DNA from 3 places in the Dethiobacter alkaliphilus AHT 1 genome. Region 1 is predicted to be linked to each of the others. Evidence: riboswitches for the same ligand, from Rfam matches in the RefSeq annotation. Region 1 holds a riboswitch; each other region holds the start of a gene.
What was found. Region 1 has a riboswitch for cyclic di-GMP ahead of DEALDRAFT_RS05955 (EthD family reductase). Riboswitches for the same ligand answer to the same signal wherever they lie in the genome.

Region 1 (8,079 bases):
TGCCTGAGGAATCAGCAGCACGCCAGTTGCTCGGGAAATCCAGGTATTCTTTAACGACAAAACCTTCCACCTTAGGCCTGCCGGATGATTCCGCATCTTCATCGTTTACACCGTAATTACCTATCTGCGGGCAAGTCATTGTGACAATCTGGCCTTTATAGGAAGGGTCCGTAAGTATCTCCTGGTAACCGGTCATAGAGGTGTTAAAGACAACCTCTCCAATTACTTCTCCTTCAGCCCCGAAACCTGTCCCCTCAAAAACTGTCCCGTCGGCCAGAACCATTAGTGCCTTGTTCATTTTCAGCCACCTTTTTCAAATATTTTTCAAAGCAAATGCAAAGCAAAGACACCTTCGTTCCCGGAGACGGTGTTTCACCTGGCATGTTTAAGGTTGCCGTCCATTGTACCGCTCACGTTTTCCCTTTCCTCGGCGAAATCAAAGCCCGTCCAGATACCTATGGAGCCCAGCACAGAGTCCTGGGGATGATACTTACGGAAGATCTTAAAATAGTAAGCCGCCTCACGGCTGTTAATTGTTGCTTTGGGGTTTTCGGCCTTAATACGTTCATATTCTCCTTCACTTATCTCGCTCTCCGCCAATCTTTCGCCCAAGCTTTCACAACCTGCCCCCTGTGTGTACTGCACCTTGTAGCGCCACAAAATGTCTTCAGGCAAATAATTGGTGCTTTGGAATGCCTTCCTTAAAATCCATTTTTCAATTTTACTGCCGTCTTCTTCGGATTGGCGGATTTTCAGCTCGGGTGGTATCTTCATGGCCAAGTCAATCATGGACACGTCCAAGAATGGCACTCTTAATTCCAGGCTAAAATACATACCCATGCGATCGGCACGCTGCAGGTTAATATTGTGCAAAGTCCCAATGCCACGCCTGCCTTCCTTATTTTGCTCCTGCACAGGAAAATTCTTCATGTAATGATACCCGTTAAACAGCTCGTCGGCTCCCTCTCCGGTTAAAACCACCGTCACGTAATCGGCAGCAAGCTTGCAGGTAAAGTAACAAGGAACAGCACAGCGTACCAGTGAAGGGTCATATGTTTCCAGTTTATTGATAACCGTAGGCAGGGCTTCATAGTAATCGTCTTCTTTAAAGATTAATTCGTGGTGTGTAGAGCCAATGTGTTTGGCGGCAATTCGAGATGCCTTAAGGTCATCGCTTTCTACACCGAATTTGTCCTTCATGCCTACAACAAAGGTATGCAGATTCGGAATTTCCTCGGCGGCAATGGCAGCCACCAGACTGCTGTCCAGGCCGCCGCTGCAGAAAGAACCGACGTGGATTTCTTTATCGGCTAACAGCCTTTTTTTGACGGCGACGATGAAATTTTCCCTGATCTTTTCGCACACTTCTTCCACATCGGTAAGTAGATGGTCTTGAATCTCCGGCACCTGATAATACTGCACAAACCCTTTTTCCGGAGTATAGTAGGTTCCGGCAGGAAATTCGTGAACCTCGTCCACGCCGGCCAGGCTCATGGCGCCCAGTTCCGAGGCGAAATATAGATTGCCGCGAACATACCCGTAATACAGAGGTTTAATGCCAACGGGATCCCGGGCCAGCATAAAACTATCGTTGCTGTAGATTGCAAATGCAAACATCCCATCCAGCTCTTTTACGCAATCAGGGCCCTTTTCCTGATACAGATGCAGAATAACCTCCGAATCGGAATCCGTCATAAAATGATATTTATTACCCAATCTTTCTCTTATTTTCATAAAATTATAAATTTCACCATTGCAGATTATACCTGCCTGCCCGTCGTTAGCCAAGATGGGCTGGCGGCCTTTCTTAACATCAACTATGGAAAGCCTGGTATGACCAAAAACAATCTTATTGAAAGTATGGATATCACGGTCATCGGGACCCCGATGGGGCATGGCATCCAGCATCCTGTTCACAGTGCTAATATCATTGACTCCCAAACACCCGGCAATACCACACATAAAATAGTCACCTTCCTTGAATTTTTAATATGGCTTTCCTACTGGCATACACAACATTCATGCTGCAAAGCGATGATATTTTCCATATTAGTCCCCCGCCAAAAGAAAAACGCCTCTAAGACAAAAACAGTCTCAGAGGCACCATTGCCTGAAAAACATTATACGCTTTCCATAATATTAAATTATTTTAAATTTATGCTGATTAAATGGAGATGCAATGGGATTTTCTTAACTAATCCGCATCGAACTCCTTTTTGCGCATTATATTACATATCTCTTTATCCTGTCAAGCAAGCAAAACCAGCATTGCTCTGCAGCAAAGCATGCACCGCACACCACACCCATTGCCAGACCATTAGCACCAAAAATTCTACTAAGCAGAGACATAAATTCTCTGCCCCGAAAAACAATATGGATAAAATAAAGACTGCCCTCAGGCAGTCTTTGTGAAGTCAGTGGTTATAAATCATGGGGCATGTGGTGCTCTAAATCTACAGACAATCCCAGATGCAATTCGTTTTGAACGGGTATACTGATTACATTTTTGTTGCCTATAATAAATCCGTGCATAAACGGCGGTCTGTCACCACTTTGCGGGTTAACCTGCATGATATATTGCATAGTAGCTTCCGGCACACTGTCTCTGTTTACAAACAAAAACGGCGTGTGTTTTCCCAAATGCGCCAAGGAAGCGGAAGAAACCAAGTACTGCCAAGGCTGAGGAAGGACAAACGTAAACGCATGCCCGTCAGGCTCATTTCTATCCCAGCCCACCTCAGCAACGGGGCTTCTGTACCGACTGAATCTTACGGCCAAGGTAAAAATATCATCGGCACTAATGACGTCTACAAAACCAGCCAAGCCTTGCACCTCATTAATCACGCTTTGAGGAATGGCATTAGTAGTACCAACAATATAAACTCGTGGGTTATTTATCTGCTCTAATGCCATGCGGGTATGCCGCGGTAAAGTTGGCCCCTCAGTCAATAATATTGGCACTCCGGAGTGGGCGGAATATGCACCGGTAATATGCCCGCCATGATTGGGATCAGTAGAAATGAGAAACACATCTTGAGGCACACATAACTCGTTTAGAATACGGTGAGCAGTGTGAAACACATCATCCGGTCCTAAAATTCTCCGTACAGTGAATCCCATGAATTGGATTGCTCGCATCACAAGATCCGAAAACTCACCGATTAATACTACTTGAGCTTCACCCATGCCGGTTGGGGCCAATCGCCTGATAGCTGCTAAGACAAATGGGTCTATTCGGTTAGGATCAGTTAGAAATAACGGCCCATCGATGGGATGGTGCATAAGAGGAGTACCGATAATCGCTTCTGAGAAATTTTCCGAGGACGCCAGATATACTGTTACAGGGCTGATACCGGCAAACGCCATTTCAGCAACTGGATATTGAGTTTGACTAAAGTCACTACCTAGCGCTCTGGTAGTATTAGTCGTATTACGAGTGCTCCAAGGCAAAAACAAGTCACCTGGATTTATAAAACGTTCTGCACTCACGATATAACCTCCTTTATATCAATACTGATATATCCTATGAGGTATAGTGAGCAAACGTTACTTCCCGGTCCCCCTAGACTTGAGAAGTTCCTGAATACGACAAAGAAAAAGCCCCAAGGTTTTGGGGCATAAGCTGTTTTAGCAATACTTATTTAACCCAATGCAGTCTTCAGCACTTATTGCCGGAACAAGTTGATATAGTATCCTTCATTCCATGTGGACTCATTGATCTACATGTTAGGCAGGTACACTTCAAAAATACGAACCGTCGGCGGCTCTTGCACAATGTCTTTTAAAGCTTCCTGAAGCTTGGGTCCTGCGGTACCCAAGGCCGCTTCGGCATCTTCATTTGTTTCCCAGAGAGAAAATGCACCGTAATCGCCTTTGGCTTCATCACTGAAGAATGTTGAGCTTTTAAATCCTTTCAAGGTGGCATGAAGCTGTGCAAACTGATCGGCCATCCCTGTTGCTTGCTCCTGCATCCCCGGCCCAATATTAAACATTACTAACGTTGCATACATAGTTTTTCCTCCTTTTATCGTGTATTCCCAATGAATCAAATCTATTAAGGAAATTGCTGGAGTTTTACCTCGCTGATCTGAATTACGGGTGTGATATCAGTGTAATTGGGAAGATCACCCATAAACGTTGCAACATGAGGCAGAAAAGCTGCTTGAAATTCCTCCATCGAGTCGAAATACATATGACCCATGGCGAGAAATGGCGCCGGCGCACCCGGCTCTCCCCCACTTAACCCCACCTCTACAGCCCCGCCTTTTAGCGCAGTCCCCAACTTTTCCTTTACCAGTGACATATGATTATTGCAGTAATAATCAATGTCAAATTTCTTGCCCTCTGAATTTGGGTACAAAACACTTACCTTAATCATTTCTTTTCCTCCTTTTTTAATTTCCTGTGCACGGAAATAATCTATGACTGATGAGTAGGTTCTAACCTTTTATAAAATTAAAATAACCGACCTTAATATATGGTCGGTTACGCTACTGGCTCCTCCCGGGCAAAGCGTCCATATAAGCCCTGAAATCACAGCCCCCATAAACGGGTGGGAAGCAAAGTGAGTAGTATGCCAGAATTAATATACATGCAGTTCATATATATTTTTACATATTTAATTAATTAATCCTATTCTGTATGCAAAGTTCTTATTCTTTTATGTCAGATTTCAAGTAACTTAACTTAATCACGGAAAGCGGCTACAATATCAGCTGTATCGTAATAGTGTCTTGCTCGGCAAATTTTTTCGTCCTGCAATGTAAACACCATAACCCAATCATGCTCATAACCACGGCCGGTAGCTTTTACTACTCCGCCATTTCTTCCTTCCACAATTACTCTATCGTTTTGGCATGTAAAAAACATTGCTTCCATCTTTTTTACTTGTATTTTTTCAGATAGCTCCTTAAAAAATAAGGCAACATCTTTTTTACTATATCGCGGCTTAGCCCAAGATATTTCTTCGGGAGGGTTTTTTGTAACAGGAGATTGAAAATCTACATCCTCTGCAAACAACTCGAGAGCGTCGGGAAGATTTCCCTGGCCAAAAAACGCAAAGTGCTGTTTCACAACTCTTTCATTTTGCTCGGCCAATCCTTTCACCCTTTCATTTATTATCATTTTATAGTATCGGTATCCCTAAATTACTGGGGCTTTAAACCACAAAAACCGACCATAAGTGGTCGGTTACGCTACTGGCTCCCCCAGGGCAAAGCGTCCATATAAGCCCTGAAATCACAGCCCCCAAGAACTAAAGTAATCCTTAATGAAGGCTTGCTAGAAGTAAGCTGCATAATTCAGCACGGATCGATACAGCATTTTCTAAATATGGCTTTGTATTTATATATTCTCCGCCAAAAGAAAGCATTCCTGCCATTGTCTAAAATTTTAATGATAAATAAGTACAGCCTTCATCGAAGGCTTTTTATTATGCCTAAGTCAAAAAATCAAGGAAGAACAACAAGGTCGATTTTCAGTTCTAGCAGATCTACATTATTTCTACAATAAATGTCAACATAGCTTTGTCCCCCGCATAGATATAATAACTAAACGTTAGGGGGAGGCGTTTGATTATTGGCAATGCAAAGGGGCTTTGGTTGGATACCACTCGTCGCTATACTTACAATCAGTTTAATTATTGGCCTTAACCAACTAAACAGCATCTACCAGGCACTTTCGTCTAACAGTGCCACTGCAGCAGGAGTATATGCGGGTTTTGATATAAGCCTTGACACCGATGACTGGACAGTAATTTGGCATGATGAGCTTAGCGCAGGAGAGCTTGATTTATATAAATGGAAGCCCCAGGACAATGGCTTTCGCAGTGTTTTTAGCTTACTGTATGGCAAGATTGAGATTCGGGCCCGCCTTTCGGAATCGGGAACATTACCCAGTGCTTGGCTGATAGAAGAAAATGAAAACATTTCGGCTAAAGTTAACATTTTTCATCGTGTGAACCACTCCAATCTATCAGCTGACTACCATACCTTTGGGATAGAATGGGACCAGGAAAAAATTGTCTGGTTATTTGATGGGAAAGAGACATTTTCTACCACAAGAGACATCCCCGATACACGCCAGTTCTTATATTTATCATCACACGATTCAAACATAGATTATGTGCGTGTGTTTAAAAAAGCTTTTTAATTTAAAGCCACAGGGGGTGCCTTATGTTAGTACTTACATTGGTAATCTTCTCAATCTTTGTCATGTTTCAAATCTTATACATAACTATTCCATTATTAAATCATAAGCGGGGTACTGAATTACCTGAAAAATTGCCCGAACTGGGTTTAACTATTTTGGTTCCTGCTTTCAATGAACAACATGTAATTAAACAGTGCATTCTGGGAGCCCTTAGAGCAAATTATCAAAACCATGAGCTTATTATCATCAATGACGGGTCTACAGATGATACCTTAGGAATTCTGGAATCCTTTTTACGGCTGGAAGCAGTTGAAGAAAGTATAAACCGGACACTCACCTACAAGACGGTTAGAGGTTTTTATTACTCTACAATATATCCAAACGTTTATGTTATTGATAAATCAAATGGTGGTAAAGCAGATGCTTTAAATGCTGGGATTGATTATGCAAATAACGATATTGTTGTTACCCTGGATGCAGACTCTATTCTCGACAGCAACTCATTGCAAGCTATGAATTCTTGCTTCCACGATGATAGTGTAATTGCCGCTGGTGGTATGGTCCACATCGTACAGGGAGCCGGAGTTAAAGGTGGTAAGGCAAGCCCTAATTTTGCAGTGAGAGGGATAATCAGATACCAGATTATGCAGTACCTGACATCTTTCTATCTGCATAAATTTGTGCAGGCTAAGTTTAAAGCCATGACAGTCATTGCCGGTGCCTTTGGTGCCTTTAGAAGGTCTACCCTACTGGAATTAAACGGCTTTAGAAATACTGTGGGGGAAGACATGGATATTACACTAAAAATTCAACGATTGATATATACAAAAGAGCGTGACAAAAAGATGATGGTTGTCTCGGAGGCTGTTTGTTATACCGAATGTCCTGAAAATTTTCGAAATCTCTTTAAGCAAAGAATACGATGGCAAAAAGCGTTTGTGGACTGCATAATAACTTATGGACATTGCCTTTTTAGCCAGTTTAGCTTTGGTTTGTCAGTATTCTTCCTGATTGAGGGATTTATGTTGGGCACTCTTATAGCCTTTAACACCCTTTTAGTTCCATTAGTTTTGATTTTGAGTAAAACAGGCCACACTTTGGTATTAACGCTCCTGACAATCTACTTTATTTTGGCTCTTTGTCAAAGCCTGGTCGCTTTCCTGGTCAGTAAGAGGTTTGGTCACTCATACTCAAAATCCAATTATGCCAGAATTCTTTCCTTTATCCCCTTGGAAATAATAACGTATAGGCTGCTGGGGTTGCTCTGGGTCACAGCAGGTACTATTCAGTACTTTTATAAAAAGCAACATTGGGATAAAGTTGAAAGATGCGGAAAAATTTATACATTAAATGAGTTGCCTGTTGAAGTAAATGAATCAAAACTAGCTTAATCAGGGGTGAATGTATGGGAAAAGCAATTGTTCTCATTATACTTTGTTGTGTCTTGGTTACCACTTATGTTATCTTCTCCGGTTCCTTAATAACAACAGCTGAGAATCCGAATTTCGCAGACCCGGGTGCAGCACGGGTAGAATCAATAGCTGCTGAATATGTTGATACAATTTATTTCAACAAGGGTCGCGGTCAAGAGCGTTTGGTAAGCCTTACCTTTGATGACGGCCCGGATAAAGTTGTTACGCCAGAAATCATTAACATTTTAAATAGTTACGGAGTTAAAGGCAACTTCTTCTTTATTGGTGAAAATGTCCTGATGAATCCTGATGTGGTGAGATATGCCTATTATGACGGTCATTTAGTTTTAAACCACAGTTTTTTCCATGATGACTATACCGGCAAAAGTGCTGACTTTATAGGCCGGGATATCGATCGAACCAGTGATGCATTTAAGGAAGTTATCGGTGAAATACCGGTGCTTTTTCGTCCGCCGGAAGAAATAATAACACATAATTTGCTAACCAGTATTAAAGA
Region 2 (8,079 bases), on a different contig from region 1:
TATGCGGTAAGGTATGAGAGCACTGAGCATACCGGTGGGTCGGTCCCTGAGGATGCAAGCCTATATCAGGAAGGTTCTGCCGTTGTTGTAATGGGCAATACCGGCAACCTGGTCCGGACAGGGTATAATTTTGCCGGCTGGAATACGGAAGCAGACGGAAGTGGGACCTTTTATTCTGAGGGCTCCCAGTTAGTGATGGGTTCGGAGGATGTTACCCTGTATGCCCAGTGGCTTAAAGCTCCGGTGTTGTCTGCACAGAGCGGCCATTTGTCTGTGCACCTGCAATGGACATACGGCGGTGATCCCGCAGAAGTGAGTAAGTTTGATATCTACCGCTCCCCTGCTGGTAGTAATAATTATAGTCGTATCAGAACACAGACGGGCTACAGCTACACTGATTCTGTAGCGGCCGGACGCTATGATTATTATGTGCTGCTTACCGATACTGAAGGTAAAACTGCCATAAGTAATACGGTGCGTGGCGTATCCGTTGTTGAAGATCTGGAAGATCCGGTGGCGGTAATTGAGCCGGAAACCCTGCTGGCCGCAGAAGGGGTATCGTTTACCTTCTCAGGGGCGGCTTCCACCGACAATGACAGGATCGCCTCTTATGCCTGGGATTTTGGCGACGGAGCTACAGGAAGCGGTGTCAGCGCAACCCATACCTATAGCCAGGCGGGAACGTATACTGTTAGCCTCACTGTTACCGATCCTGCTGGAAACAGTAATACTGTCACCGCTGAGATTACGGTCTTAAATTTGGCCGTGGAGGACGGCTACAGGTTGGTCAGTTTTGAAGTTGTCGATGCGGTGAGTGTGGAGCCCATTGATTCAGCACAATTGATCCTGGAAGGGCAGCAGTTTGATGCGGTTGTTTCTGTTAATGAAGAAGGCCGGGCTCAGTTGGTGATGCCCGACGGCACGTACCAGCTTAATGCTTTGGCAGATGGGTATTTACCACGTTCGGCCACTGTAGTTGTAAATGAAAGTAATGATGAGGTAACTATGGGCCTTAGTGTCAGTCAGCTCGTTGCCGGTGAATTGACCGTCCATGAGATGAGCTATGAGGAAATTCTGGAAGCCGGGATTGACACCAGTGACCCGGATAACCACCATGTATACCGGTTTTCAACAGAGCTGGAGTTTATGGCGGGGCCGAGACTTTACGCGCTGCCGGTGGAAGTTTTTAAAAACAGTGCCGGCAAGATACTAAATCCCCAAGGACAGCGCTTTACACTGGGAGAGGGTTTAACGTGGGGTTCGGGCCTCAATCTAAGAATATTCCCCATCAGTGAACGTTTCTATCTGATAATTTACGGAGAAGCGCGCTGGTTAAAAGAAATGTATAAGGTGGAGCTGTTAGTCATCAATGAGTCTAATGTGGACTGGATTGAAGATTGTACAGCCGAACTGTTTTTGCCGGAAGGAATGTCTTTTGCATCAACTACCACTGGATCACAGCAGGCTCAAATAAATCTGGGTGACATACGGGAAGGTTCTTCTGCAACTACGCAATGGTTTGTGCGGGGTGATGAGGAAGGGGAGTACCACCTGAGTGCAGAGGTTACAGGCACTTTTATGCCTAATACAGAACCGTTTCACATGACTTTTGAAACAAACGAGGCGGTGAAGGTTTATGCCGGCAGTGCTCTGAATCTGAATATCACGGCACCCAGCGTGGCATTCCGAGGTGAGAGATATCACGTTTTGTTTGAGCTGGAGAACGTTTCGTCAAAGCCGATTTACAATTTGTCATTTGGTATTACAGGAGCGGAACAGTTTAAAATAATTGAGATCGGAGATGGTTCTACGGAACCGCTGATGCTAAGCGAAGAAGATTTTGGCGAGGGCATGACAAGGTCCATACCTGTTCTTGAGCCTGGAGACAAGTTTGTTATTGATTTCAGTACCACCATTTGGTTCAACTCAATCTGGGAGCTGACCGACGTGCCGATAGCCTATTACCTCACAAATGTCTTTGTCACCACGTTGGAAGGAAGTACCACCACAATTCCCCATCAGATTGAAATTAAGCAGGTGCCTCACTCCACAATTTTTGATTATGCCAAGATGTTGGCAGGAGGCGAACTGGAAGATCTGTTTATTCAGGTTATCACAGACGGTACAGTGCTGGCAGACCATGTCCCGTTGGCAAAGAATGTACGAAAAGCATACAAGCTGAGACAGGGGCCTGCCAATTCCGCGGCAAACATTTTTGTGAAGCGGGATGACGGGAGTGTTATTGACCTGAACGTGTCTAGTAGCGGCGGTGGCAGGATACAATCCGAACCACTTTGGCAGGAGTTTGATATTGTGGTGACTGCAGTGGGGCCGGGAGAGGCTACGCTGGTTGTTGAATTTGAGAATGACGGTAAAATGACTCGTTATGAGGTGCCTTTTGTAGTAGCAGATGAGGAGGCCGATCTGACCCATACTGCAGCAGTAAGTACGGCAGTGAACGGCAATCTTGCCACAAGTATCGTGGGGGTGGATGATGTTGAGGCGCTTATTGCTGGGGTGACTGCAAAAGAACATGTGGTATCCGAGCAGTACCCTTATACTTATTTTGACTCTCTGCTTGCTCTGAGGCCGGAACTTACTGCTGAAGAGGAAGGGGTGGTGACAGAAGGAGAGTTGGTGGTTCCTGGTGTATTGCTGGAAACTCTGTTTGAAGATACCTGGGGTAAACTGGGTTATCATAACCATTTGGCAGAGTTAACTTTCAGCCGGGAAGCGCTGTCGGCAATGGTGCAGGCAGCAGGAACTGAAGGCGACGTGAGTTTGGTTGCCGCAAGAGTGGATGCGGATACGCTAAAGGAAGCGCAGCGGGAGACGGCAGGCAACCGTCCCGTCTATGAGTTTGCAGTCTATAGCGGAGACGCTGAAGTTGTGCCGGGTAGAGTAGATGTTTCTATTCCTTACTCTCTAAAAGCCGGCGAAGTGGCGGAAGGGCTGGCATTATACCGGTTGGATGAAGAGGGTAGGTTGACAGAAATTGAGCATGAGTATGATGTTGATCGGGAACGGATTTTCTTTAGTACAGACTACTATGCCTGCTTTGTGATATGGTATGAAGATTTTCCTCTGGAGCCTGTGGTAGAAAGGCTGTTTGGAGCCAACCGCTTTACAACTGCTGTAGAAGTGAGCCAGAACGGCTGGCAGGACGGTTCTGATGCCGTAATCCTGGCTCGGGGTGATGACTATGCCGATGCTCTGGCAGGGGTGCCCCTGGCCTACCATTTAGATGCTCCCATCCTGCTGTCCCGCACCGACCGCCTGGAGAGTGTTACCACTGACGAGATACAGCGTCTGGACGCTTCCCGCGTTATTATCCTGGGCGGTACAGGGGCGATATCTGCAGCAGTTGAACAGGAATTAGCAGCCCTGGTTCCGGATGTGGACCGTATCGCCGGCCCGAACCGTTTTGCCACCGCAGCCCTGATTGCGGCAGAGATGGCAGAGGAAGGAGCAGTTTTTGATACCACTATGGTGGCGGTGGGCACCAACTTTGCTGATGCCCTGTCCGCCAGCTCTTATGCCGCTGTGAATGGGTACCCCATTCTGCTTACCCGTAACGACAGACTCCCTTCAGCGACAGAAGAAGTGTTAAATGAGTTGGCTATCAACGAAACCTTTGTCATCGGTGGTGATGCGGCGGTGGGAAGCGCTGTTTTCAGCCAGCTTCCAAACCCGAAGCGCATCTACGGCAGCAACCGCTACGAAACCTCCATCGCTTTGGCAGAAAAATTCCTTCCGCCGGGTACCGGTCATGTATATATGGCCACAGGACTGGACTTTCCCGATGCCATTGCCGGTGGGGGGCTGGCGGCAAAGAATAACAGTGGTGTCCTTTTAGTACGGGGGATCAGCAGTGAGCCCAACACAGTGCTGCAAGAATTCATAGCTGATTGTGGCATAACCTCGGTTACTATTTTTGGCGGCAGTGCAGCTGTGGGTGAAAGCATTGAAGACTGGTTGAAGGATAATCTTTAAGAAGAAGTAAGATTCTAAGAAAAGGGAGACCCTGCGCTATCTGAGGCAGATCTCCCTTTTTGTTGGATTTTTTTCTTAACGTAGCAGCAATTTTTGGCTCCGTGTACAAAAATAAGCACCCATGGGTGCTTATTTTTATTGGGGCGCGATAAACATTTGTGTCCAGTAGTGGCGTAAGTTGCTGGGGTCATTTGCATTGTAATAATATCCGATGCCGATGTGAGTCAGGTTGGGGTTTAGGATGTTTGCCCGGTGGCCTGGACTGTTCATCCAGGCATTAACAAGGGTCTGGGGTGAAAGAAAACCTGCTGCCAGATTTTCTGCTGCCCTGGTGTATGAAATTCCGTAATGGCTCATCATGTCAAAGGGGCTACCGTAGATGGGTGAGTTGTGGTCAAAGTACTGGTTGTCGTACATATCCTTAGACTTTATCTCTGCCACTTCAGAAAGCTCTGCGTGGTATTGTAGCGGGGCTAGTCCATGTTTTTCCCGTTCAAGATTTGTTAGGTCAAACACTCTTTGAATTCGCTCTGGAAGCGGAGGGTTTAGCGCCGAGGCAAGTAAATTTACAGCGTTTGCGGAGACGGCTTTCTCACCGCCAAGTATGGTAAACTTTGTGATTCCGGTATCGTTTACAATGGTTTGAATGGATTGAGGAATCTGTTCCGGTTGGACAAGGAGAATAGCAGTATGTTCTTTTGCTGCCAAAGCTGAGCCAGTTAGTGCGTCTGCAAAGTTCAGTGCCGTGGCTATATAAGCTTTATCGGTTGATATGTCTAAAGTCTGAAATATTTGTTCTACAGTCTCAAATCGGCTGCTTCCGGCAATTCTTTGGGGTTCCGGCAGGCTGGAGAGGACACTGTTGCTGATAACACGAGATCCGCCGATAACGATAGTGTTGCTGATTCCTGTGAGAGCGCTTTGAGTAGCAGAAGGAAGACTGTCTGTTGTAGATAGCAGGATGGGATATCCGTTAATGGCTGCATAGGAGGCGATGGAGAGAGCATCGGGAAAATCCTGTCCGTAAGCAATAATGGCTGTGTTGCTGGAAGGCATATTTTCTGCTATCAGCTGAGCAGTTTCATAACGGTTTGTCCCACCTATGCGCTCAACTGTAAGGCCCATGTTTGTTAATTGGTCTTCAACTGCTTGTGAGACTGCTGCATACCCACCCAATATTATAGCTTTTTTGGCACCAAGCCGGTCTACTTCTGCAGCTGTCAATGGATTTAAGGAGTTAGGCTGGGTCAGCAGGATCGGAGCATCGTGTTGGTAGGCCAGTGGAGTGCCGGCCAGAGCATCAGGAAAATCATCCCCGCGGGCAATTAAAACCGTGTGAGCGGCATCCCAGCCGCTGCGGGATATCTCAACGGCCGTTTCATAACGGTTAGAGCCATACAGCCTGTGTGTGGCTGCCTCAGTGATGGTGGCAGTAAAGAAAATAAATAAAAAGGTCAACAGTACACAAATTTTTGCGGAATGCATTTTCATAATTATTCCCCCCCCAGTGAATTACCAGGGTGTAGGAAGCAATAAAAAAACCTGCACAGGTGCAGGTTGTTCCTACCCCGGCGACCCGGCTGCCATAGCAATGCTTTAGGCCCGTGGCTTTGCGTCCCCGTCTTTCGACGGGTTTGCCTTTATCAAGGATTGTTTATATTTACCATTATAATGTAATTAGGAGTCTTTGACAATAACTTTTTTTTATTTTGACAGCAATTTAAAACCAGAGGTTTAACGAAAAGTGACGGTTCGATAAGAGGAACTGTAACTTATATTGGCGAAATAATATATTTTAGCCTGACAAAAGAATAAGGAGTGCCGTATGAAAATAATAAAAAGATTAATAAGTACTTTAGTAATCATATCGTTAATCACCATCTATTTGCCCGTCCAGCTATTTGCTGGCAGAGTTGATGTTGGTGTGACTTCACAAAAAATTAGTGCTCAGGTGACCGATTCACTTAAGGCTGATGAGTTTGTTGATGTTTTAATAATACTCAATGAACAAGCTGATACAAAGAAAGCAGCAGCCGACGTGCGAAAAGCAGTTCCTGCCGGTATGCCCGAAAAAGCAATAAAGAAAGCCGCAAGGGTTTCTGTAGTTAATACCTTAAAGAAAAATGCAGAAGTTACTCAAAAAAGCTTAATAAACTTATTATCAGAAGAACAGGAAAAAGGAAATGTTAAAGAATTTCGTGAGTACTACATTGTTAACCTTATTTATGCAAAGGTAAATAGGGTCGCTCTCGATGTTATAGCACAACATGCGGATGTAGGAAATATTCTGCCCAATAATGAATTTCAGGTACATAATACAAATATAGAAAGTATAAATAGTTTTTCACCATCTGGAGTTTATGGTGTTAAATGGAATTTAGAGAGAATTAATGCGCCCCTTGTGTGGAATCAATATGGAATAACCGGGGATGGTGTGGTGATAGGTATAATTGATACTGGTGTTGATTGGCACCATGAGGCTCTCAGAGAAAAATGGCGGGGCTATGATGGTGGAAGCATTGATCCTGATTTTAATTGGTTTGATGCGGTTAATCAACACGCTCTTCCAATTGATCTTAATAACCATGGAACACATGTAACCGGTACAATTTTAGGTTCAGTAGAAGAGATGCAAGGTTATTTTGGTGTGGCTCCCGAAGCTAAGTGGATTGCAGCAAATGCTTTTGGATCCGACGGAACAGCTAAGTCCTCTGATATTTTAGCAGCAGCTCAATATATGTTAGCTCCTACAGATATTAATGGTGTGGCTCATCCTGACAAAGCTCCTGATGTGATAAATAATTCCTGGGGCGGTAATGTGCCCGGAGAGAATGATGAATGGTTTAGGCCAATGGTTCAGGCTTGGAGAGATGCGCAGATACTCCCCGTTTTTGCCGCCGGGAACTTAGGAACATATGGTTCGGGCTCTATTTCACACCCTGCAAATTATCCGGAAAGTTTTTCTGTTGCCGCTACGGATAACAATGATTACTTGGCAATGTTTTCCAGCAGGGGGCCATCTCCTTACTTCGATAATATAAAGCCTGACATATCGGCTCCAGGAGTACAAATACTTTCTTCTATTACCGGAGGTGAATATGGTTATTCCAGCGGTACTTCGATGGCCGCTCCGCATGTTGCCGGGGTAGCCGCATTATTACTGGAAGCAAAGCCGGAGTTAACCATTGAACAACTAGAAGAAGTAATAAAAGACACATCCAGGCCATTAGAAGATCAAGAGTTCACAGGCTCTCCTAATTTTGGTTATGGATATGGCCTGATAGATGCTTTTGCAGCAGTTAGTCATGTGCTAAACGGTAGTTCTGATGTACCTGTATCCGGTGTGACGATAAATTATAATGCTTTGAATTTTAAGCTAGGTGAAAACGGCACACAACTTACGGCAAAAGTAGAGCCGAGTAACGCTTCAGAGCAAGGCGTTGTCTGGAAAAGCAGCAATGAAAGTGTTGCAAAAGTAATAGATGGATTTGTTTATCCTGTGGATCCGGGTATGGCTACTATTGAGGCCATTACGGTAGACGGTTCGTATGTGTCAGAAACTAATGTTAGGGTTACACACGTTAACAGGATTTTTGGTTTTGACAGGTATTCTACTGCAACTACCATTAGTGAATCAGGTTGGACACAAAGCCAGACGGTGGTTTTGGCCAGAGGTGATCAATATGCAGATGCTCTGGCTGGGGTACCATTAGCTTATCAGCTTGATGCACCTATTCTCCTAACCAGGCCTCATAGTTTGCCCACTGCTACTAAAAGAGAAATTGGCAGGTTACAACCGGAGAGAGTAATTATTCTAGGTGGTACCGGTGCGATATCAGAGGCAGTAGAAGATGAGTTAATTAAAATGGGGCTTGAGGCAGATCGTATTGCCGGTAAAAATCGTTTTGATACAGCAGCTTCTATTGCACAGCGAATAGCACCTTATGGGCTAGAAACAGCAATTGTTGCTACAGGATTTAACTTTCCCGATGCCCTCGCTGTAGCTTCTTATGCTGCCAGGGAAGGGTATCCTATAGTCCTTACAAGGGATGATGTGCTACCTGAAGAGTCCAGCAAATTATTTGA
Region 3 (8,079 bases), on a different contig from region 1:
TGGCCAGACTGATTTTATCTCTGACCTGGAGACCTTTGTGAGCTAAGGTTCAGACTGGTGCCTCGTTTACCTATTTAGTGCCTGGGAAACGCCGTAGAGGGCTGCTTGGGTGCGGTCCTGTAGTTCCAGTTTGGTGAGGATTTGGCCTACGTGTTTTTTTACTGTGTGTTCGCTGATAAACAGATCTTCGGCTATCTTTTTATTATTTAGTCCGCGGGAGAGGAATTTCAGTACTTCCATTTCTCGGGTTGTCAGTTCGCTTAACTTATCTTCATTCTTCTCTTCCAAAGCGTGTTGGACGATTACGGGATCAAAATACTTGCGGCCTTTATGTATCATGCGCACAGAAGTGATTAACTCTTCGGGTAAGGTTTCTTTTAATATATAACCGTCTACCTCTAAAGCCATGGCTTGTTTAATTTCTTCTTTTGTGGCATAGGAAGTGAGCACAATATATTTGCAGGTACTGTTTATTGAGCGCGCTTTTTCTATAATGTCTAACCCGTGTTCCCCGGGTAAGCGTAAATCAACCAGGGCAACATCCGGACTGTGTTTTTCCAAGACTTCCATAGCCTCCAGGCCATTTGCGGCAAAACCGCAGATTTCAAAGTCTTCTTCCAGTGAAGCAACCAACTCCAAACCTTTGCGTACCAGCGGATGATCGTCAATAATTATGACTCTCATATCCTTCCTCCCCCGATTTAGTTTTCTGGTACAGGTGACGTAGGAACAGACACAGATATTTTTGTACCTTCGCCCACCTTGCTTTCAATGTTCAGATGGCCTTGTAGTGAACGGGCCAGTTCTGTCATATTGACAACTCCCAGCTTTCTGGCACTGCTTTCGGCATTAGTACTGTAGAGGTCGATATCACATCCCTTTCCATCATCCTGAATAAATAACTGAGATTCGAATGGATCCATTAACAGATCAACTTTGATATTTTTACTTTTGCCATGGCGAATGGCATTATTGGTTGCCTCTTTAACAATGCGATAAAATGCACGACGGATGGCAGCGTTTAGGTATTCTTCCTTCCCACTGATATTAAAATCTATATCTATCTGATTCAATTCCGCCAAGCCGTTTAATTGTTTTTCCAGTTCACTGACAAATGTATGGTCGCCACGATGACGTGGGCTCAGCCTGTAAATAAGCAAGCGCAGCTCTTTTGCTGTCTTTGCCGTAACATCGCGAATAGCCTGAAGAATCTGTTTTTTCTCGTTAGGGGACAAGGTATCGCCCTGCCTGATAATGGCCTCAGCGCCGTAAACCACACTAAAAAGATTCTGAGAAACACTGTCGTGGATCTCATTGGCGATTCTGTTTTGCTCTTCCAGCAAAAGCATCTTATCGGAAAACAACTCGGCTATGTTACGCTCAATGGCCACTGCTGCCAGATTAGCCATAAAGGAAAGGGTTTGCATAACTTCTTCCGTGTTAAAGGCATCCTTTGGCTGCAATGCAGCCAGTAAGCCAAAACAGTGGGAACGTGACTTAACGGGCATACAGAGCAGACGTGCCACCGGCTTACCCTGTGAATCATAAACCAGATGTTCTACTGAGTGGGGAGTTTTTTGAATCCGTGACCACGCTGCTATCAAAGGTTCGTACCAGTAGCTCTCGGGAAGAACATCCTTCTCTCCTTTAACCGTGTAGATACGATTGTTTAATGAGCTGTCTTCTTTAACAGATGTCTTATCCAACCAAAATATTACTTTTTTATTGCCGGTAAGGGCGCGGGCGTAGGCGGCAAAAAGATCAATTACTTCTTTTATGTCATCACGGCTGGAGATTGTTTCCACCGCTTCATACAATGCGGTCATACGCTGCATTGTTTGCTCCGTTCGCTTCAGATTGAAGATATTACAAACGGTTTGTTGAGCGAAGTTAATAAAAAAGTTCAGTTCAGACTGAAAATTGGCAAAGCTTTTGCCAGGAGGTAGCCACCCTACAAAGATAGCCATGATACTATAATCATTTAGCCTAAGTGGCAGTGATAACCAGGAATTGTCTTCAGATATTGCCACTTCATCTTTACCTGGTTCACTCCATCGCCTTGCCAATTCAGCAAGATTAAGTTCCTCACTAATAAAATTATGAGGGATGTCGGGGGGTACCACTGTAAAAAGAATCTGGTGAGTAGGATTTAGAAACGGTGTGGGGGAATCCAGCACCAGTACAGCCGCTTTCTGAAGAGGAAATACGTCTTCGGCGTATTCTACAAGCTTTCTGTAAACATCACTTGTGTTTTTACAGGCGACGGCCTCGCGTTGGAAATCGCTTAAGGACTTTGAACGCTGATGATTCTTTTCTAAACTGTTATAAGCTTCCGTGAGCTTCTCCTGTTGTTCTTCCAATGCCTGGGACTGGACCGCCAAGACACGATAAATGCCGGAAAAAATCTGAAAGGCAAGAGCCATTAGGAAAAGGGCTGAAATAAGGCCGAGATAATTGGAGAAGAAGCCCAAAAGACTAAAATTTGCGCCCTCAAAGTAGAGATCTTCAAGGATCGAAAATAAAAGATAGACAGACATTAAAGTCCAGGGCATGAAGAATGGTAGGTATGCAGAGGCGATCATAACGGGATTTAGCGCATACCATATGAAGGGACTATCCAAGCCACCTGTCAAGGCAACGATGATAGCCAGGATAACAGATTCGGCCAAAACATAAACGGCCAGGTTGTCACTGCGTTTGATTGCTCGGTTATATAGATAAACAAAGATAAACGACGAGATTACTAAAAACAGAAGAAATCCCAGTTTATCAAACAGCAGCCTCTGGCCCGGGGCCAGCATAAATACAATTGAAGTCAGGAGCAGGGAAATAGCCCTAAAGAGACCAAATGTGGTACTAAACCCGGGATGAAAGTTGATTTTCCCCTTACTGTTTAGCAAGTAGTTTTTATCTATCCGATGAAAACTACCTGAAATCGCTCTCATACAATGCCTCCGAACTCGCTTTCCATGGAAATTATTAACATGCTTTGTGTTTTCTATCTTACTATCTAATAAGTTCAGGTGTCAATTAATTCGACATTTGAAAAAAGGCCCCTTTAAGCAAGAAGAATGAGGAAAATCTGAAGTAAAAAACACGTTATTTGATGGAAATTTATAAGTAAATGTTGTTATCGGAAAAATTATGCGTAATAAAAGGAAAAGATGCGGTCGAATGATGTAAAAACAAAGTTTAAAAATAATTTCAAAATGGTAACATTTTCGCTAATTCTAGTAAGCATATTGGATTAGTAGCTAATCATAGCAGAATCTCAAATATGCATAGCAAATTAACCGACTCTTCGACTTTCATGAAGTCCATTCTACATTAGTCAAAGAAACATTATAAAAACATAGTATTTCTTTGTTAAATCGTGTGTAAATATGTGGAAACTTTTTTCTTCCTATCCCTCTGCTATCCTGCTATAATCTAATCAACCATAGAAGCAATGACCAACCTCTTACAAATCGGGCGCCTTGAGAGGTTGAGAGCTGGCGGCGCAACCGGCTATGGCAGGCCGGTTTTTTTTGTGCTCAGAACGGGTTCTGCTCATGCCAACATCACAGTAGAATATTTGCACAATTAGAGCCTAAACCAGCCATCTTTGCATCACATTCGGGGGTGATGAGAGGAAAGACGTAGTTTAGGTTCTTTTTGTGTTTAATTTCATTGAAAAAAAAAGGAGGTAAAACTAATGAAAAGCCTTATGAAAACAAAAGTGTTAGTTATTCTGCTTACACTGGCTATGTTGGTAGCCATGACAATGCCGATGGTCTTCGCGGAAACAGAGCCTACAGCTACACTGGTAGTAACATACGATGACGGGGAAACGACTACAACCTCTAACAGGGATCACCGTTCCAGAGTCCTACATTTTGATGTATACCGGGACACTGGTGCATTAGCAACGTCTGCTGTACTTACATTTGCTGATGAGAGACCAACAGTTTACTGGGAAGTTGATGCCCAAGGCCCTGGTGGCGGATCGGGAACACTGGATAATCCCTTCTGGCAGGGCTCGGAAAATGCAGACCTAACTGGCTCTGAGATTGGCTACTGGCACTGGGTTTATACAGCCTCTGGGGTCCTGACCATTAGTAACAGCTCCGGAGACGAAGAAGAAGAGCCAAAGCTTGGCAAACTTTCAATTATTAAATTCTATGATGCCAATGCCAACGGAGAGTTTGATAACGGTGAGGCTATAATCGAAGACTGGAAAGTAAAGATTTACATCGGTGACGTTTTCTACGGTTGCGTAGAAACACCATATGAGATTGAAAATATAATTTATGGTACCACCTTTAGAATTGTAGAGTGCGAGTCTACAACAGGTAACTGGAGATCGACAACCCCTACTGAATATACGGTTACCGTGGGCTCCGATGTTGATGGACTTGATGTAGAAGTTGAGTTCGGTAACCTCTGCCTGGGTGAAGGCGGCGGATACACCATGGGATTCTGGGGCAACAGAAACGGACAGCGGATTTTTGAGGATGATATCGATGAATCAATAGCAGCTCTTACCGCCCTGAATCTAAAGGATGCAACTGGCGATACTTTTGTTCCAGAAGACCACGACGATTTCCGCAGCTGGTTACGTGGTGCCAATGCAGAAAATATGCAGTATATGCTTTCCGCTCAGTTAGCTGCTATGCGGCTCAATGTATTATGGCAAGGGGTAGAAGGAAATGCATTGGTTTATGCCCCTGGAGTCTTACCTAACAGTGATTATATTTCCATTGGAGCTTTGATCAATTTGGCAAATGAGGCATTAGCAAATGAGGAAGCAAGCCGTGAGTACATGGAGTTGTTAAAAGACGCTTTAGATAGCGCCAATAACAATGAGAACTTTGTCCAATCTGAACCGTGTGATAATTTTGCTTTTGATTGCTGTGATGAAGAATAAAGTACAGTAATAAAGCCCGCCTTTTGGCGGGCTTTATTACTGTAGGCTATGTTACAATAAAACGCGATCGTTAAAAGCTGGGAAACTATCTCGTATTTCTGAGACATGGCTTAGATCTATACTGCCATGTAATAGGGCAGGTTCTTCCCCTGCGGAGTGTAGTACTGTTCCCCAGGGGTCTACCATCATGCTGTTGCCGGCGAAGGGGTTTTCTTTTATCTGGCCGGAGCAGTTGCAGGAAATGAGGTAGCACTGGTTCTCCAGGGCTCTGGTTCTGTTAAAGAGGGTCCAGTGCTCCAGGCGGGCCAGGGGCCAGGCGGAGGTAACCAGGAAGGCTTGGGCTCCAAGGTCTGCCATTTTGCGGTACAGTTCGGGGAAACGAAGGTCGTAGCAGGTGGAGATGCCGAATGTGCCCAGGTCTGTTTTTATAACTGTGGGAGTTGTGCCGCGGGTTAAGAGTTTGCTCTCTTCAGATTTATAGCCAAAGAGGTGGATTTTTCTGTACTTGCTGATTAGTTTTCCATGGGGGTCGATGAATAAAGCTGTATTATATAAATGGTTTCCGTCTCGTTCTACAATGCTGCCGCCTAAGATGTGGCAGTTCATTTTTTCTGCCCAGGGAGCTAAAAAGGAATAGGTCTCCCCTTCTGCTTCTTCACTGTGGGCGGCGTAATCCTGGAATCTGAAAAAGCCGCTTCCCCATATTTCCGGCAGGAGAATCAGATCCGGCTGTGGATTGCCGGCATGAAGCTCGAGCATGATTTGCTCCACTTTTTTGAATCTCTCTTCTCTGCTATGTACATCACTTACTTCCAGCTGAATAATGGCTACGTTCATGATTGTTCCCTCCTATGCTCTTTAAGATAGCATTATTTTGGTCGGATGTCTATCAATGCAAGACTTTGTTTATCTACCCTTTATATTTGTTTGGTAAGATATGTATGGGGGGATATCATGGGAGGGTTAACAAAAGCAGGTGGCCGGGACAGGCTTTTATGGTTATTGCTGTTGGGTGTGGGTGTTTTTAATGTGGCGGATTACTTTCTGACTTTGTATGCCCTTAGTCGGGGGATGCGGGAAGGGAATCCGGTTATGGATATGATTGTGGATACGGTGTATTTTCCCAAGGTGAAGCTGGTTTTGGTGCCGCTGTTGCTGCTTTTGTTGTGGCTGAACCGGCAGCGGGTTGGCAAAAGATTGTATGTGTATGTGTGGATTATATTTATTGCTTACTTTTTGTTAATGGTTTACTATGCATGGCTCTTTTGGGAAGTCTTCAGTTAGAGAATAAAGCACCTGCGGGTGCTTTTTTTGTTTTAGAAAGAAACATGGTTGTACATAATAGAAGGCAAGTTTACCGCAAGTACTCCATAGTAATGATAAAAAAGACCGGAGGCATGATAGTTGCAGTACATATGCGATGAAAATAACAGATTTAGGCTGATAGGGTTGATGTTAATTTGTGTTGCCTTTTTTAATGCGGCGGACTATTTTCTGACGCTACATGCTTTAAGTTTAGGTTTCAGAGAAGGAAATCCGGTGATGGCTTTGATTGTGGATACGGCTTACTTTCCTAAGGTTAAATTGATTATTGTGCCGCTGTTATTATTATTTCTCTGGTTGGTGAGGGTCAGGGTTGGGCGCAGGTTGTTTGGCTATGTATCAGTAATTTTTGCGGCCTATTCACTATTAATGGTTTACTATGGTTTCTTATTTTTGACTATGCAGCTTTAACACAGAAAGCACCTGAAAACAGGTGCTTTTCTTGAAGGAAGAATATTACAGATTCAGTTGGCATATGTATAACACAAAAGAATTTGGGTAAAATTTCCTGTGTGAGGTGTTATACATGAGGTTAGCGGAATTATTTATTGTTTTGGTGATATTGGTTACACTTTCGGGGACCGGAATTACTGTGTACAGTGAGCATATCGGTACTGTGCAAAACAGTGTCTTGTCCTATAATGTGAAGGTAATGCAGCAAGCGGTGGAGATCTACCAGCTGGAAAACGGCAAGTATCCCGATGATTTAGAGAGCTTGGTGGAAAACGGATACTTTCGGGAAATGCCGGTGAATCCGGTTACCGGTGCTGCGGATTTTGATTATGATCCGGTGACGGGTAAAATTAAGTAGAAGTCGCTTTTTTCATAATGTCAGTGGGAGCCTTTGTGCCGGTGAATAGTTCAAAGGCTCTTGCTCCCTGGTGGAGCAACATGCCCAGGCCGTCCAGGCCGGGGCTTTTTAGTTCTTTGGCGTAGGTGAGGAAATCCGAGGGCATTTTTCCGTAACGCAGGTCGTAAAAGAGAGCGCCGGCGGCACTGGAGAGGTCAACGAGCCAGTCGCCGTCTTCTTGTTTAAAGGGGATGGACAGGGTGTTTACCACCAGGTCGGCGCTATAGATGGACGGTGAGTAGTTGGAAATTAGGGGTATGACGCTGAATGTGTGGGCCTGCCCAAGGGATTCAGCCAGTTGTTCTGCATTTTCCAGGGAACGGTTGATGATGGTTATTTGGGAGACCTTGTTTTCCAGGAGGGCTGCACAGATGGCGCGGGCAGAGCCGCCGGCCCCGATGATTACTACTTCTTTGTCTTTGGGGTTGAAGCCGTATTCTTTGAGGGAATCGATAAAGCCGGTACCGTCGGTGTTGTAGCCGGTGAGGATACCGTCTTTGTTGACGATGGTATTTACTGCGCTGCAGCGGCTGGCGGTTTTGTCTATTTCGTCAAGAAACGGGATTACATCCTGTTTGTGGGGCACGGTTACGTTTACGCCGGTGATGTTTAGTGCTTTGATGGAGCCCACGGCTCTTTTTATGTCATCGGTGTTGACGTGAAAAGGCACATAGACGTAGTCCAGGTCCAGATGGGCAAAGGCGGCGTTGTGCATGGCGGGAGACAGGGAATGCTCTACCGGGTCGCCAAAAATCCCGGTAATTTTTGTTCGGCCTGATATTTTCATGAATATCACCTCTAAAAAATGTTTCTTCATAGATGTGTGGATTCCCTGTCAGATGGCAGGAAATTCAAAAAAAATAAGCCTAAGGCTTATTTTTTTCTTCCCAGATAAAAGTGTATTCGCCTGTCTCCCTGTTGACGATTACATCCTGTAATTTTTTTTCGGGGGTTGGTTTGGCGCTTTGATACGCCTCCCTCATTTTTTCCAGAAGATCCA

Region 2: linked by a shared signal. The riboswitch ahead of DEALDRAFT_RS07790 (cell wall-binding repeat-containing protein) and the one ahead of DEALDRAFT_RS05955 (EthD family reductase) in region 1 are both predicted to bind cyclic di-GMP.
Region 3: linked by a shared signal. The riboswitch ahead of DEALDRAFT_RS15835 (hypothetical protein) and the one ahead of DEALDRAFT_RS05955 (EthD family reductase) in region 1 are both predicted to bind cyclic di-GMP.

Annotation. Positions count from the first base shown of each region.
Region 1 is NZ_ACJM01000005.1:85,608-93,686, reverse strand. Features, by position in the region: gene carA (glutamine-hydrolyzing carbamoyl-phosphate synthase small subunit) at 1-298, opposite strand, end outside; gene asnB (asparagine synthase B) at 373-1,962, opposite strand; gene DEALDRAFT_RS05965 (cell wall-binding repeat-containing protein) at 2,422-3,489, opposite strand; gene DEALDRAFT_RS05960 (antibiotic biosynthesis monooxygenase family protein) at 3,720-4,010, opposite strand; gene DEALDRAFT_RS05955 (EthD family reductase) at 4,055-4,378, opposite strand; cyclic di-GMP riboswitch class II at 4,471-4,553, opposite strand; gene DEALDRAFT_RS05950 (nuclear transport factor 2 family protein) at 4,687-5,097, opposite strand; cyclic di-GMP riboswitch class II at 5,176-5,258, opposite strand; gene DEALDRAFT_RS05945 (glycoside hydrolase family 16 protein) at 5,584-6,150, shown strand; gene DEALDRAFT_RS05940 (glycosyltransferase family 2 protein) at 6,174-7,541, shown strand; gene DEALDRAFT_RS15920 (polysaccharide deacetylase family protein) at 7,556-8,079, shown strand, end outside.
Region 2 is NZ_ACJM01000007.1:37,561-45,639, reverse strand. Features, by position in the region: gene DEALDRAFT_RS15985 (leucine-rich repeat protein) at 1-3,993, shown strand, start outside; gene DEALDRAFT_RS07790 (cell wall-binding repeat-containing protein) at 4,129-5,484, opposite strand; cyclic di-GMP riboswitch class I at 5,561-5,642, opposite strand; gene DEALDRAFT_RS15980 (S8 family serine peptidase) at 5,819-8,079, shown strand, end outside.
Region 3 is NZ_ACJM01000003.1:178,959-187,037, forward strand. Features, by position in the region: gene DEALDRAFT_RS04200 (response regulator) at 67-684, opposite strand; gene DEALDRAFT_RS04205 (GAF domain-containing sensor histidine kinase) at 702-2,945, opposite strand; cyclic di-GMP riboswitch class II at 3,433-3,518, shown strand; gene DEALDRAFT_RS15835 (hypothetical protein) at 3,695-4,906, shown strand; gene DEALDRAFT_RS04215 (carbon-nitrogen family hydrolase) at 4,958-5,743, opposite strand; gene DEALDRAFT_RS04220 (DUF5658 family protein) at 5,861-6,190, shown strand; gene DEALDRAFT_RS04225 (DUF5658 family protein) at 6,311-6,640, shown strand; gene DEALDRAFT_RS15840 (type II secretion system protein) at 6,756-7,040, shown strand; gene aroE (shikimate dehydrogenase) at 7,033-7,866, opposite strand; gene DEALDRAFT_RS17385 (hypothetical protein) at 7,946-8,079, opposite strand, start outside.